Regions from separate parts of the Salibacterium sp. K-3 genome, predicted to be linked through region 2. Evidence: a T-box and tRNA genes for the amino acid it is inferred to sense, from the RefSeq annotation. Region 2 holds a T-box; the other holds one or more tRNA genes.

Region 1 (6,562 bases), on a different contig from region 2:
ATGGTGATCGGAACATCCTCTATGGTGCGTTGTTCTTCCTCCCCGACTTCCACATCGACTTCGATGGTCTCGGGATTAACCTCCTGCACCCCTTCCGGAACGTTCAGTGGAAGTTCCATCGTCCCGTTTTCCTGAACCTCGCTTAAATCAAGGACGGCTTCCACCGTATTGACTTCTCCAATTACATCGGGTGGACCGTAAATGGCTGCCCTCGTCGGTTCAATATTCAGGGATACAATACTTAAATCATCCGGCAGGTTCCCTTTCCGCGATAAGCTCACAGGAACTTCCGCTTCCGGATTCTCCACCGGTATGGAGACATTTACTGTTTCCGGCGACGGAGTAACGTCCACTTCATTACCTTCTTCATCATATGCCGTAACCGGTGCCTCTGTTTCCAGAGTTTCCTCCGCCCCGGAAACATCCACGGAAACCGCCGTCCGGTCTATTTCTTCATGCACCGCCTGAGGAGCCTGAATCTCCACTTCTCCCGGAGATACTTCTGCCTCGCCAAGCGAATATCCTTCTTCCAGTTCCGTTTCGTTTTCGACATCGACGTCCACGGGATAGGACACTGTCTCCTGCTCCTGCAGTTCTATACTGACCACCCGGGGAGTGATCGATACCTCCAGATCAGCGGGGAAATCCCGCTGCTGCAGTCTGACATTATGGACACCCGCTCCTTCATTCTCTAAATCAGCATACACTTCAAATGTAGGATTCGACAATTGAAAAAGCATAATCGACGTCTGGGGGCCTGTCAGCTCCACGCTTACTGTTCCGGGGGCTTCCACGACTTCATACTGTTCATCGTCATAATAAACTTCCACGTCGGCATCATGAATCGTATAGGAACTTTCCTCGTTATCCGGCAGTACACTCGGAGAATTATTGACACTGTCCATATTGACCATCGCATACAGCATGACGGCTATAAGCAGGGAAATGAAACGCACAAACCATTTGTTGTTAAACAGTTTATCCATCTTTCTTCCCTCCCCACTGCCATAAACTGGAGGACTGCTTGACATCGGCTATTAATTCTCTCTCCAGCATCGCACGAAGCGTCTCTTCATCCAGGTCTCTGTGGAGATCACCGTTTTTGGTAACGGAAATACCGCCGGTCTCTTCCGAAACGGCGATGGTAAGACTGTCCGTCACTTCACTGATCCCAAGCGCTGCCCGGTGCCTTGTCCCAAGTTCCTTGGAAATGAATGGATTCTCCGACAGCGGGAGGTAACAGGCTGCTGCTGATATTTCATTTCTTCTCATGACGACCGCTCCGTCGTGCAGAGGGGTGTTCGGAATAAATGTATTAATTAATAGTTCCGAGGTCACGGTGGCATTCATCGGGATTCCTGTTTCTACGTAATCGTTCATACCTGTCTCTTTCTCTATTGCAATCAGTGCGCCGATCCGGCGTTTTGCCATGTATTTGACAGATTTCATAATCGCTTCCACAGTTTTTACATCGTTTTCTTCCTCAGGGGTCGCTGTTCTGCCGAAAATTCGTCCGCGGCCCAACTGCTCCAGCGCACGCCGGAGTTCAGGCTGGAAAATAATAATGATGGCTAAAAGCCCGTATGTAACGGCCTGGGACATGATCCACTGAAGGGTACGAAGCCCGAAGAAACTGCTCAGAAACCATACCACGAGAATCACGGTGATCCCTTTCAAAAGCTGAACAGCACGGGTGCCGCGGATCACAGTGATCAATTTATATACAACATATGCTACAAGCGCAATATCCACTACGGCCCGCAACAGGCCTACAAACTGAAAATCTCCTCCTGCAAACATCTCTCTTCCTCCAATTAGGTCTGGCCAGAAAAAGAAAACAACGCCATTATTATATCATATTTTCTGTTGGTGTTCGTTGATGAATCCCCATCGATTTTTTCCTGATAAAAGGACACCCGGTATGTTAGACGCCGGCGTGCCCTTCCCGTTTCACATATAAATTTGTAAAAATGTAAAAGCTCCAGTCTAGTCTTTTTCTTTTTCTTCTAATGAAAGAATGTCCTGTGTTATTCGTTTGGTATGATACCATATCCATTCCAGCACCTGGTCGACTTCTTCAATATCACCAGCCACCTCACCGGCGGAAGCCAGATACTGCTCCCCGTTAATAACAGTCAGATTACCAGTGATTTCCCCTTCTACTTCTACTTTAGCATTGCGTACCATCAGATCCCCTTCCACCGTTTCTCCTTCGGGGATGGTTACTGTTCCGGCCTCTTCATCTATGGTTACTTTCTGGCTGCCCTGGACGGCGATGTCCTCCCCTGCCTGTTCATTCCATACGGAAAAGAGGCTGGACGCCATCAATATAATAAATAACGATGCTGCCACAACGAACGGATGCTGTCTCGACCATTTCTTCCAGGTCACGCGCCTTTTCTGGTCCGGAAGATTCTTCATCACACCCTCCGTAAACCCGGCCGGAGCTTCAATATGGGAGGAACTCTGTACGAGCATGACTGCTTTTTTCAGCTCCCGGCAACGTACAGCACAATGCTCACACGTTTCCAGATGTTCAAACAGCTCCACACGTTCTTCCTTATTTGTTTCACCATCCAAGTATTTATTCAGTAATGTTTCCCAGCGTTTTTCGCAGGCCATCTTCATTCCTCCCTCCTCACGCATTGCCCAGCCTCTTGCGCAAGGCTTCCCGGCCCCTGTGAATATGAGTTTTCACCGTGTTTTCCGGCAGATCCAGGACGTCGCTGATTTCTGTAATGGATAAGTCCTCTATGTAACGCAGTATCACGGCCGCCCTGTACTTCTCCGGAAGGTGGGATATCTCACGCTGCACCCATTCCTGCAGCTCCAGCGTCACTACCTGGTCTTCCGGCAGATGCTCGGATGCTGCCACCTGTGAATACCCGGTCAGACCGTCGGTTCCCTTTATTTCAGCATCCAGGGAATAGTCCGGCTTCTTTTTCCGCAGCCGGTCAATACACAAGTTGGTCGTTATCCGGAACAGCCAGGTCGAGAATTTCCTGTTTTCATCATAGCTTTCGATGTTGGTGTACGCCCGCAGAAAAGCCTCCTGAGCCATATCCTGTGCCTCATATCCATTCCCGGTCATCCGGTAGGCGATTTGATACACTTTATCCTTATATAAGTCTACCAGTTCAGCAAATGCTTCCTGATCTCCTTCTTTTTTTATTTCTTTTATGAGTCGTTTTACTACCGCATCCATGTTCTCGACCTCCACCCATTTACAGGGTACCTCCATTTACGGAGCACAACGTATTTCGTTTCAGTATGCGGATCATGCTTGTTCCTTTCAGCCGGTACAATTATATCACGATTTCGGGAGCAAGGATAAAAAAGGATAAAAAATGACGATATTGTGAAAAGATTTCTTTCCTTGTTTTCAATACAATGGAAATGGGTAATAATATAAAAGATACACTGCGCAAGGGGTGACCATCTTGTCAGAACAACTTCTTCTGCGGGAGATCGAAATAAAGAGAGAAAAGCTGAACAGAGAGGCCTGTACCCAACCGCTGTTTTCAGAGGAAGTCGTCCGCCTCAGCAGGGAACTCGATTACCTGTTAAACATATATGACGGCAGCCGCGGCAGCAGTAAGCCTGTCACTCCCGCCTATTAACATGTATAAATACCCGGTCCGGCTAAGCCGGACTTTTTTTATTAAAAAAGCTCAGCCCGCCGGCTGAACTTTGGCATATTTTATTAAATGGTGGAGCCTAGCGGGATCGAACCGCTGACCTCCTGCGTGCAAAGCAGGCGCTCTCCCGGCTGAGCTAAGGCCCCGGCTATGTAAATGGAGCGGGTGATGGGAATCGAACCCACGACATCAGCTTGGAAGGCTGAGGTTTTACCACTAAACTACACCCGCATCATGGAGCGGAAGACGGGATTCGAACCCGCGACCCTCACCTTGGCAAGGTGGTGTTCTACCACTGAACTACTTCCGCGTTCCTTTGAAAAATGGTGAGCCATGGAGGATTCGAACCTCCGACCCTCTGATTAAAAGTCAGATGCTCTGCCAACTGAGCTAATGGCTCCTTTGGGTTAATACTTCTTTCGTTAACAGGCGCTACTCCAGCGTATGTACAAAGTACTGTTTTCTATTGTACTCCATTATAACCGAAAAAACAACGATGTAAACAAATGGTGGAGGGGGACGGATTCGAACCGCCGAACCCGAAGGAGCGGATTTACAGTCCGCCGCGTTTGGCCAACTTCGCTACCCCTCCCGCTTCCAAAGACACCTTTCTATTTAAACAAAAAAAGTATCTGTTGTCAATATAAAAATGGAAGTGGTGACCCGTACGGGATTCGAACCCGTGTTACCGCCGTGAAAGGGCGGTGTCTTAACCACTTGACCAACGGGCCATACTGCCGGCAGGAAAGTTCCCTCTCCTGCTGACATACGACATTATATCTCAAACGCCGGAAATGGTGCAAGTCCTTTTTTTATATTCATGATGAACGCCCGTTTCCATTTTTTGACCCTTTTCCGCTGCCGGCATTCTGCATGGAGAACAAATTGGAATCGATGGAAAATACGAGCTTCTCCCGTTCCCGTTTGCGTTTCAGAGCAAGTTGAATGAGTTGATCCGTTAATGTCCTGTAATCTTTTCCTGCCGGTTCCCATAGATAGAACGAAAGAGAGCCGGGGATGGTATTGATTTCGTTAACGTAGACGCGGTCCCGAGCCTGGTCAATTAGAAAGTCGATACGGGATACTCCGCTGCAGCCGAGGATCTGGAATGTATCTTTCGCTAATTCCCGGACTTCTCTGGACCTATCCTCTTCAAGTTCCGCCGGGATAATGCGGTCCGTACTTTCCATTCCTTTGGCAGCATCGCCGTCTTTCCCGCTTCCACACTGATATTTATCTTCATAACTCAGAATTTCCTCGGATTTCAGGACTTCTTCTATCTCAGACGCTTCGACTTCTTCATAGTCTCCAAGGACAGAACAATTTACTTCTTTCATGTCTTCGACCATAGTTTCGACGAGCAACTTCGCGGAAAATTCCATAGCCTCTTCCACGGCTTCCTCCAGTTCCTGTTCATTTTCTGCTTTATTGATGCCGACACTGGATCCGAGGTTGGCCGGTTTAACAATGACGGGAAATCCTAACTTTTCACCGATCATCTTTATCATTTCCGCGCTGTCTTCCACCCAGTGGCTGCTGTAAAACCAAACGTAATCCAGTACGGGGAGCCCGGAATCTCTCAGGATCTGCTTCATCACTACTTTATCCATGCCCCCCGCTGACGAGAGGACATCACAGCCGACATACGGAAGGTTCAGCAGTTCAAAATACCCCTGCAGCACCCCGTCCTCTCCAAACGTGCCGTGTATAATCGGAAAAGCTAGGTCTATCTCCGCAGCAATTTTCTTTCCAAAACGAGGGACCGGATCTTTCTGGAGTACGACGCTCCCGTCATCCGACCTCGTCACCATGACTTTCTGCGCCGTCTCAAGAAGATTGTCCAAATCCTTATAGTTCTCTATATCAAGCAGTTCTTCCCCGGTGTAAAAAGAGCGGTCTTTGCTGATATAGACGGGGACCGCTTCATATTTTGAATCATCCATTGCCTGCACGGCCTGCAGGGCGGAAATGACGGACACTTCATGTTCAACCGAGACACCGCCGAAAAACACGCCAACTCTTGTTTTCATGTACAGCTCTCCTTCACCTGATTACTCGTTAAACGTATCCGGCAGATCATTTTCCAGCAGTACCACCGATTTCTGTACGGCTTTCTCATGCATTTTATTCAATGCATCCTGCAGGTTCTCTGCCACGTAGTACTGTTCCTCCGGGTATCCTTTGTCCTGCAGTCCCTGCTGCAGCGGCTCCGTCTGTTTTCTGCCGACCAGTATGACAAAATCGCAGACGTCTGCAGCATATTCTGCAAATGCCTTATTCAGTTCGTATTCTTTTTCTCCAAGTTCAATCATGCCGGGAGTCACAAGCATCTTGTACTCCGGCATCTGCCCCAGCACCTCAAGCGCCATTCTGGAACCTACCGGATTCGAATTAAAACTGTCGTCCACAATCGTAATGTTTCCGGACGGTTTTTTCAGTTCCAGCCGATGTTCCACAGGGGCAACCTGTTTGACAGCCCGCGCGATTTTGTCAAAAGCAATTCCTTTTTCCGATGCCATCGCAATCGCAGCAAGAATGTTGTAGATATTATGACGCCCAAGCAGTTTGGTCTGAATCTTCACCGAAGTCCCGTCGTATTTATAGACCGTAAACTGAGATCCTTTTGAAGAATAGGAAATGTCAGCAGCTCTGTAATGAAGATCGACAGCATCAATGCCGTAATACATCGTCCGGCACTGATTGCGCTGCTGGTACGACATAATATTCTGGTCGTCTTTGTTCAGAAAGGCAGTCCCTTCATGCGGCAGCGTCTCGATTAATTCGAATTTGGTCTTTTTAATATTATCAAGCGTCTTAAACGTTTCCAGGTGCTGCTCTCCGACGGCTGTCAGAATGCCGTACTTCTGATGTACCAGCTCACAGATATCCTGGATGTCATGTTCCTGCTTTGCCCCCATTTCCGC
Region 2 (6,562 bases):
GAACCGTCAGAGTGGATGACGTCACACAGTTTCCCGGACATATCGCCTGCGATGCCGCTTCCCGATCTGAAATGGTCGTCCCCCTTCAGAAAGAGGGGGAGCTGATTGGTGTACTCGATATTGACAGCCCGGTTCACAACCGCTTCAGCACAGAGGATCAGAAATATCTGGAGCATTTTGCCGAAACTCTTTCGAGTTACCTTTGATCATCGGTGGTCGGTACGCCCTAAAAAGACCGCTGTCTCTATTTCCTGAAAAACAGAGACAGCGGTCTTTTATATTTCATAAACAACCTGATTTTTCCCGCCGCGTTTAGCCCGGTAGAGGGCCTGGTCGGCTCTTAGAAACAATTCGTCGAGCGTTATTTCTTCCGAGCTTGTCCAGGATGCCGCTCCGCAGGAAATCGTAACAGGAGGGTGGGAAGCTGTTTCCACATGCCTGACAATCCGGTCCGCCACTTTTCTTCCGTCTTCAGCAGAAGCCTGGGGCAGATACACAGCCAGTTCTTCCCCTCCCCACCTTGCAGCCGTGTCATCCGAGCGGATATTCTGCTCAATAATTTTCCCCACCTGGACGATAATGCTGTCACCTGTCTGGTGGCCGTACCCATCATTAATTTCCTTGAAATTATCAATATCAAAAAGTAAAAAAGTCCCCTGCTTCTCTTTCCGGAGCGATTCTCCTACACTTTGGTCGAGATAATGCCTTGAATGAAGCTTTGTCAGGTGGTCGGTAATCACAAGCTTTTCCAGTTTTTCATGCAGCACCGCATTCATAAAGGCAAGCGTGGAATGATGGATAAGAGACTGCAGCAGCTTAAACTGATGAAACGTAAACATTTTTGTCCCGCTTCCAAGGACAATGACCGCCCCTTTCAATTCATTGCTCTGCTTCATCGGAACGGCCATCATGGAACGGTATCCATCAAAATGGTATGCGGACTCCTCTATGAGATCTCCGATGAATACGGCTTCATGATGGCGTTCAAAATGGTTCATCACCTGGAATATAGTTTCCACACGTTCCGGTTCCCTGAAGTACTTATCATTCAAAATACGCAGATTACGCACATCGTCCATAAGGATGTACCCCTGTCTGCTTCCAGGGATAAACTTCTCGATCTGCTTCTGCATGCTGCCCACGGTCTCATCCAGATTTCGTTTCGAATTTAAAAGGTGTGACGTTTCATTGATGAGCTGTAAATCTTTAATCAATGTCCGCGACTGCTGATACAGTTCGGCATTCTCCAGCGCACTGCCGCCGGTATCGGCCAGTGTCTTCATGTAATCCCGCTCCTTTTCATCGTCCACGAGCGGTTTGGCCGCTTCCATGCTCAGTACACCATACACCCCCTGTTTACCATGCAGTGGTATATAGAGGACAGCCGCCCCCGGCTCTTCTGCCGGAGCCGTCTGAATCTGCCCGAGAAGATACGTCTGCTTCATCTGTTCATTAATATTCTGAAAACCGAATGAACAGTCAATATGAGCCAGTTCCTTCTGCACTTCCCAGTCCTGTGCAAGATGCAGACCGATACGGCTTCCGGGATAGATAAACTCCAGTGATTTTACAATTTCTTTCAGTACGGCTGCAGCTTTCATGGAGGAATGGAATTTCTTCGTCACCTGTACCATAAGGGCATACCTCTGATCTCCCCCATTGTCATTTCCGTCCTGCTCCTGAAGTCTCCGTTTGATAACAGGTACCAGGCCGCTCAGAAAAAAAGATAGCCCGCTGCTGTTAGGATGGTCCTCTTTCACCAACCCGGCAGCGTTCCAAGATGCTCCTGCTGTACGAAATGATTTTTCCTTCCGCACAAAACGTGCATGTTCTGTTTCACATGGTACGTCTCCCACTCTGCAGGAGGATACAGTTTCTCCCTGGTCATTCTGCAGAAAAAGGATGCAGGGGGCAAACAAATCCCGGACTTCTGTTTCATCCAGTATATCCTCCCACATCCGCCGGTATTGTGCTGGTTCTCCTGATGAAAACTGTTCATTTTTCATACTTTCCACCACCGTTGCAATTTTTTCCCCCTTGTCCCTTTGTGCGGCTCCAAAAAATTAATTCTTTATACCTGTGACTTATTTCTATATTGCATTATAACGTATTTAAGTGAAAATTTCTGTATTTTTTTTGAAAGAAATGAAATTATCTGTATTCTTGTTCATTTCCCGACGATATTGACTTTGCCTCCGGAAAATTATATAATGACTTTTGTGTTAAAAGACAGCCTGGACATACTTGATGTGTGCACCCTTGTCATTTTGTTCCTTGCATCCGCGGCTGATGAGATGATGTAAGGTGTATTGCGTACCCCCTAGCTGTCGGGGCGAAGATACATGAAAACAAAATGAGCATGTCAGGAGATTGTCAATGGTCTTCTTTTTCCAATACTTTTCATCATAAAAGGAGGCGCTCTTGTATGGCACGATATACAGGACCTACTTGGAAAAAATCCCGCCGTTTCGGCGTTTCGCTGAGCGGCACAGGTAAAGAACTCGAAAAACGCCCGTATCCTCCGGGTGAACACGGACCGACTCAGCGTCGGAAGCTTTCCGAATACGGCGAGCAGCTTCAGGAAAAACAGAAGCTCCGTTACATGTACGGACTGAATGAAAAGCAGTTTCTCCGCACATTCAAACAGGCAGGCAATCTGCCGGGTGTGCACGGTGAAAACTTCCTCATTCTTCTCGAATCCCGTCTCGACAACATTGTATACCGTCTCGGACTGGCCCGTACCCGTAAAGGTGCCCGTCAGCTCGTGACACACGGTCATATTACCGTAGACGGCGGACGGGTGGACGTTCCTTCCTACCGTCTCAAGCCGGGACAGACGATCAGCGTGCGCGAAAAGTCCCAGAATCTTTCGGTTATCAATGACGCGCTGGAAGCAAGCAGTTTCGTACCGGAATTTCTTACTTTTGATGAAGATAAGAAAGAAGGCACTTACAGCCGTTATCCGGAACGTTCCGAGCTTCCGTCTGAAATCACAGAAGCGCTTATCGTTGAATTCTATTCCCGTTAATCGCTGCAGTTTGCGGGATACCATTCAAAAACCCCCGGGATGTTGGAAGATCAACATCCCGGGGGTTTTTTATTATATATTATTAGTTTTCTCCTGCGGTACCTTTTGCGACATTATTTTGGCGGAACGCGGGCGTTTATCGGCGGTTCATCGCTGGTTATCGGCGGTTTCCATCGATTTATCAGCGGTTCACCACCGTTTACCGGCGGAACCGCTGCAGTAAAAAAACGAAGCTGCCCTTTTGGAAGAGGCAGCTTCGTTTGTTATGCAAATTGAACGAGAAAGTACTTTTTCTTGCCGCGGCGGATGACGGTAAAGGCATCGTCAATTTTATCCTCTACTCCGACCACTTTGTCCAGATCCTGGCAGCGGTCTCCGTTAATATATACCGCACCGTTGGAAATATCCTCGCGCGCCTGTCTTTTCGACGACGCAATACCGGCCTCAACAAGCAGATCGATCAACCCGATCTCTTCTTGCTCCACCACGTGGCTTGGCACATCCTTGAAACCTTGCTGTACTTCATGTGCACTCAACTGTTTTACATCCCCATTTTTTCCAAATAAGGCTTCTGTAATATTCTGAGCCTGCTGCAGCGCCTGCTCCCCATGTACGAATGCTGTCACTTCTTCGGCGAGACGGCGCTGTGCGGCGCGCTCCTCCGGCCGATTCTCTAGTTCCTGCTCATAGAGGGCGATCTCACTTTCAGAAAGGAACGTGAAATAATGGAGAAACTTGATCACATCTCTGTCGTCGGTATTAATCAGAAACTGGTAAAACTCATACGGCGACGTTTTTTCCGGATCAAGCCAGACAGCGCCGCCTTCGGATTTGCCGAATTTCTCGCCATCGGCTTTCGTAACAAGAGGAATCGTGAAACCGTATGCTTCCGGCTGTTCTCCTTCCTCGCCGCCTTTCATGCGGCGTATCAGTTCCAGCCCGGCGGTGATATTGCCCCACTGATCACTGCCGCCGATCTGCAGCTGGCAGTTTTTCTCTTCGTGCAGATGGTGAAAATCAAGAGACTGCAGAATCTGATAACTGAATTCGGTAAACGAAATACCTGTCTGGATTCTTGCGTCCACTGATTCTTTGGATAACATATAATTCAGGCTGAAGTGTTTTCCTACATCCCGTAAAAACGAGGTGACGGTCATGCTTCCGATCCAGTCATAGTTATTCACAACTTCCGCTTTTCTGCCGCCTTCAAAATCCAGGTATTTCTGGAGCTGACTTTTGATCCGGTCGGTGTACATGTTCACGACATCTTCTTCGTTCAATGTCCGTTCCGCTTTTTTGCCGCTTGGATCACCAATCAGACCTGTAGCTCCACCGACAAGCGCCAGCGGTTGATGGCCGGCAAGCTGGAACCGGCGAAGCGTAATAATTGTCAGCAGATGGCCGACGTGAAGGCTGTCACCGGTCGGATCAAACCCGCAGTATAACGTCACCTGTTTATCTCGAAGGAGCTTCTGCAGCCCCTCTTCATCCGTAACCTGATTAACCAGACCTCTGTTCTGTAAATCCTGAAAAATATCCATATCTCTTTTCTCCTTCTTTATAAATTAAAAAATCGTCCCCTCCGTCATACGGAAGGGACGATTGTTATCGCGGTACCACCCTTGTTGAAAGCAGATGCTTTCCCCTTTGGTTCTATAACGGGAATGCCCGTTCCATTCAAAATGGAAAAAGCTCCAGCACGTAATTCCTTTCATTCTTTGTACCGGCTTTCAGCAGCCGCCGGTTCTCTGTCCACAGGGAGAATAAAGTACTTCATACCTTCAAAGCCTGTTTTTCAATATTAACACTATCCTTCTTTTACCATATTCTTTTTTCCTCTGTCAACGCCGTTTGATAAAAATCCCCAAAATCCATAGGAAGCACTGTCTTGGTATGCTATAATATCGTTGATGTTTAGGAGGAATCATACCATGAAAAATTTTCTTGAAAAACTGAATCAACGCTTTGATTCCTGGAAAAACAAACCGCTGGTCAAGGGGCTGAATATCACCTCCTATGTGTTCTGGAATTTCATCCTCATCTCTTTTGTACTGCTCCTCTGCCTCGGTCTTTTCGCAGGAGGAGCTGGAGCGGGATATTTTCTGTCGCTTGTTGAAGACCAGGAAGCTTACAGCAAAGAAGAATTTGAAAACCAGGTCTACAATTATGAGGAAATCAGCGGTATTTATTTTAATGACGGTGAATTTCTAGGGGAAATTCCTGCCAGACTTGAACGAAAAGAAAGACCGTTGGAAGAAATGTCCGATCATTTAATTCATGCTGTTATATCCACTGAAGACGAATACTTTTTCGAACATGACGGGATCGTTCCAAAAGCGTTATTGCGTGCCACGTATCAGGAAGTGTCCAATGCCGGCACCCAGACAGGCGGAAGTACGCTTACACAACAGATTGTTAAAAATCAGATCCTTACGAATGAAGTCTCGTTTGAGCGTAAAGCAAAAGAAATTGCGCTTGCTCTCCGAATGGAAAACTATTTTGACAAGGATTCCATACTGGAAGCCTATTTAAACATTGTGCCTTTCGGACGTAATTCGGATGGAAGAAACATCGCAGGTGCCCAGTCCGCCGCCGAGGGCATTTTCGGGGTGGATGTGACGGAATTGAATCCTGCCCAGGCTGCCTTTATTGCCGGTCTTCCCAAAAACCCTTATATCTACACCCCTTTTGAACAGGGAGGAAAGGTTAAGGAAGATTTTGAAGAAGGCTTGAACCGGATGGAGCTTGTTCTTGAAAACATGAGGGAAAATGAGTACATTACCGAGGAAGAATACCAAACGGCTCTCGATTACGATATTAGAGCAAATCTTGCAGAACCACAGGGCAGCGTAGTCGAAAATTACCCCTATTTGACATATGAAACACAACGCAGAGCCGAACGCATTATCCGGGAGGATCTGATGAACGAGGCCGGTGTCAACCTGGATGAGATGGAAGAGGGAGAACGCCGGGAAACGTTGAATCAATATAAAGCACAGGCTGACAGCGAACTCGCTCTTGGCGGCTACAATGTTCATGTTACTGTGAAAAAGAATATATATGACGCCATGCAGGAAGCTGCCGCCAATTCTGATTGGTATGGCCCGGATAGACAGGGAGAAGACGGCGTGGAACAGGAACAGGTCGGCGCCATGATGATCGACAACCAGAACGGCGCGATTCTTAGTTTCGTCGGAGGACGTAATTTTGACCAGAATAATTTAAATCACGCCACCCAGGCATACCGGCAGAACGGTTCGACGATTAAACCGCTTCTTGACTATGCGCCGGCGATGGAACAAGGTCTCGTCCAGCCCGGTACCATTCTTCCCGACGTCCCTGGTGATTACGAAAACGGAGATGGCAGCTACAAAAACTACGGAGACAGTTATCAGGGATTTGTAAGTGTCCGTGAGGGGCTGAAAGAGTCGAGGAACTCTCCGGCCGTCCGCACATTCGAGAGATTGAATAAAGAAACAGCGAGGCAGACGCTGTTGGACTTAGGTTTTGACAATATCGGCCCGAATGAGCCGT

Evidence for each region. A T-box is a leader RNA that pairs with one kind of tRNA and senses whether it is charged. The one in region 2 lies ahead of tyrS (tyrosine--tRNA ligase), so its partner is inferred to be a tRNA-Tyr.
Region 1: it encodes a tRNA-Tyr, which carries the amino acid that the T-box ahead of tyrS (tyrosine--tRNA ligase) is inferred to sense. The anticodon was not compared.

What each region holds. Positions count from the first base shown of each region.
Region 1 is NZ_JBSVZE010000003.1:572,990-579,551, forward strand. Features, by position in the region: gene ACW9JV_RS18275 (CdaR family protein) at 1-986, opposite strand, end outside; gene cdaA (diadenylate cyclase CdaA) at 979-1,800, opposite strand; gene ACW9JV_RS18285 (zf-HC2 domain-containing protein) at 1,987-2,628, opposite strand; gene sigW (RNA polymerase sigma factor SigW) at 2,639-3,205, opposite strand; gene ACW9JV_RS18295 (Spo0E family sporulation regulatory protein-aspartic acid phosphatase) at 3,441-3,620, shown strand; tRNA gene ACW9JV_RS18300 (tRNA-Ala) at 3,709-3,784, opposite strand; tRNA gene ACW9JV_RS18305 (tRNA-Gly) at 3,796-3,869, opposite strand; tRNA gene ACW9JV_RS18310 (tRNA-Gly) at 3,874-3,948, opposite strand; tRNA gene ACW9JV_RS18315 (tRNA-Lys) at 3,963-4,038, opposite strand; tRNA gene ACW9JV_RS18320 (tRNA-Tyr) at 4,146-4,230, opposite strand; tRNA gene ACW9JV_RS18325 (tRNA-Glu) at 4,295-4,369, opposite strand; gene ACW9JV_RS18330 (D-alanine--D-alanine ligase family protein) at 4,457-5,668, opposite strand; gene ACW9JV_RS18335 (Mur ligase family protein) at 5,690-6,562, opposite strand, start outside.
Region 2 is NZ_JBSVZE010000001.1:1,083,563-1,090,124, reverse strand. Features, by position in the region: gene ACW9JV_RS05250 (GAF domain-containing protein) at 1-206, shown strand, start outside; gene ACW9JV_RS05245 (diguanylate cyclase domain-containing protein) at 276-2,006, opposite strand; gene rpsD (30S ribosomal protein S4) at 2,426-3,028, shown strand; gene tyrS (tyrosine--tRNA ligase) at 3,292-4,569, opposite strand; T-box leader at 4,620-4,822, opposite strand; gene ACW9JV_RS05230 (transglycosylase domain-containing protein) at 4,960-6,562, shown strand, end outside.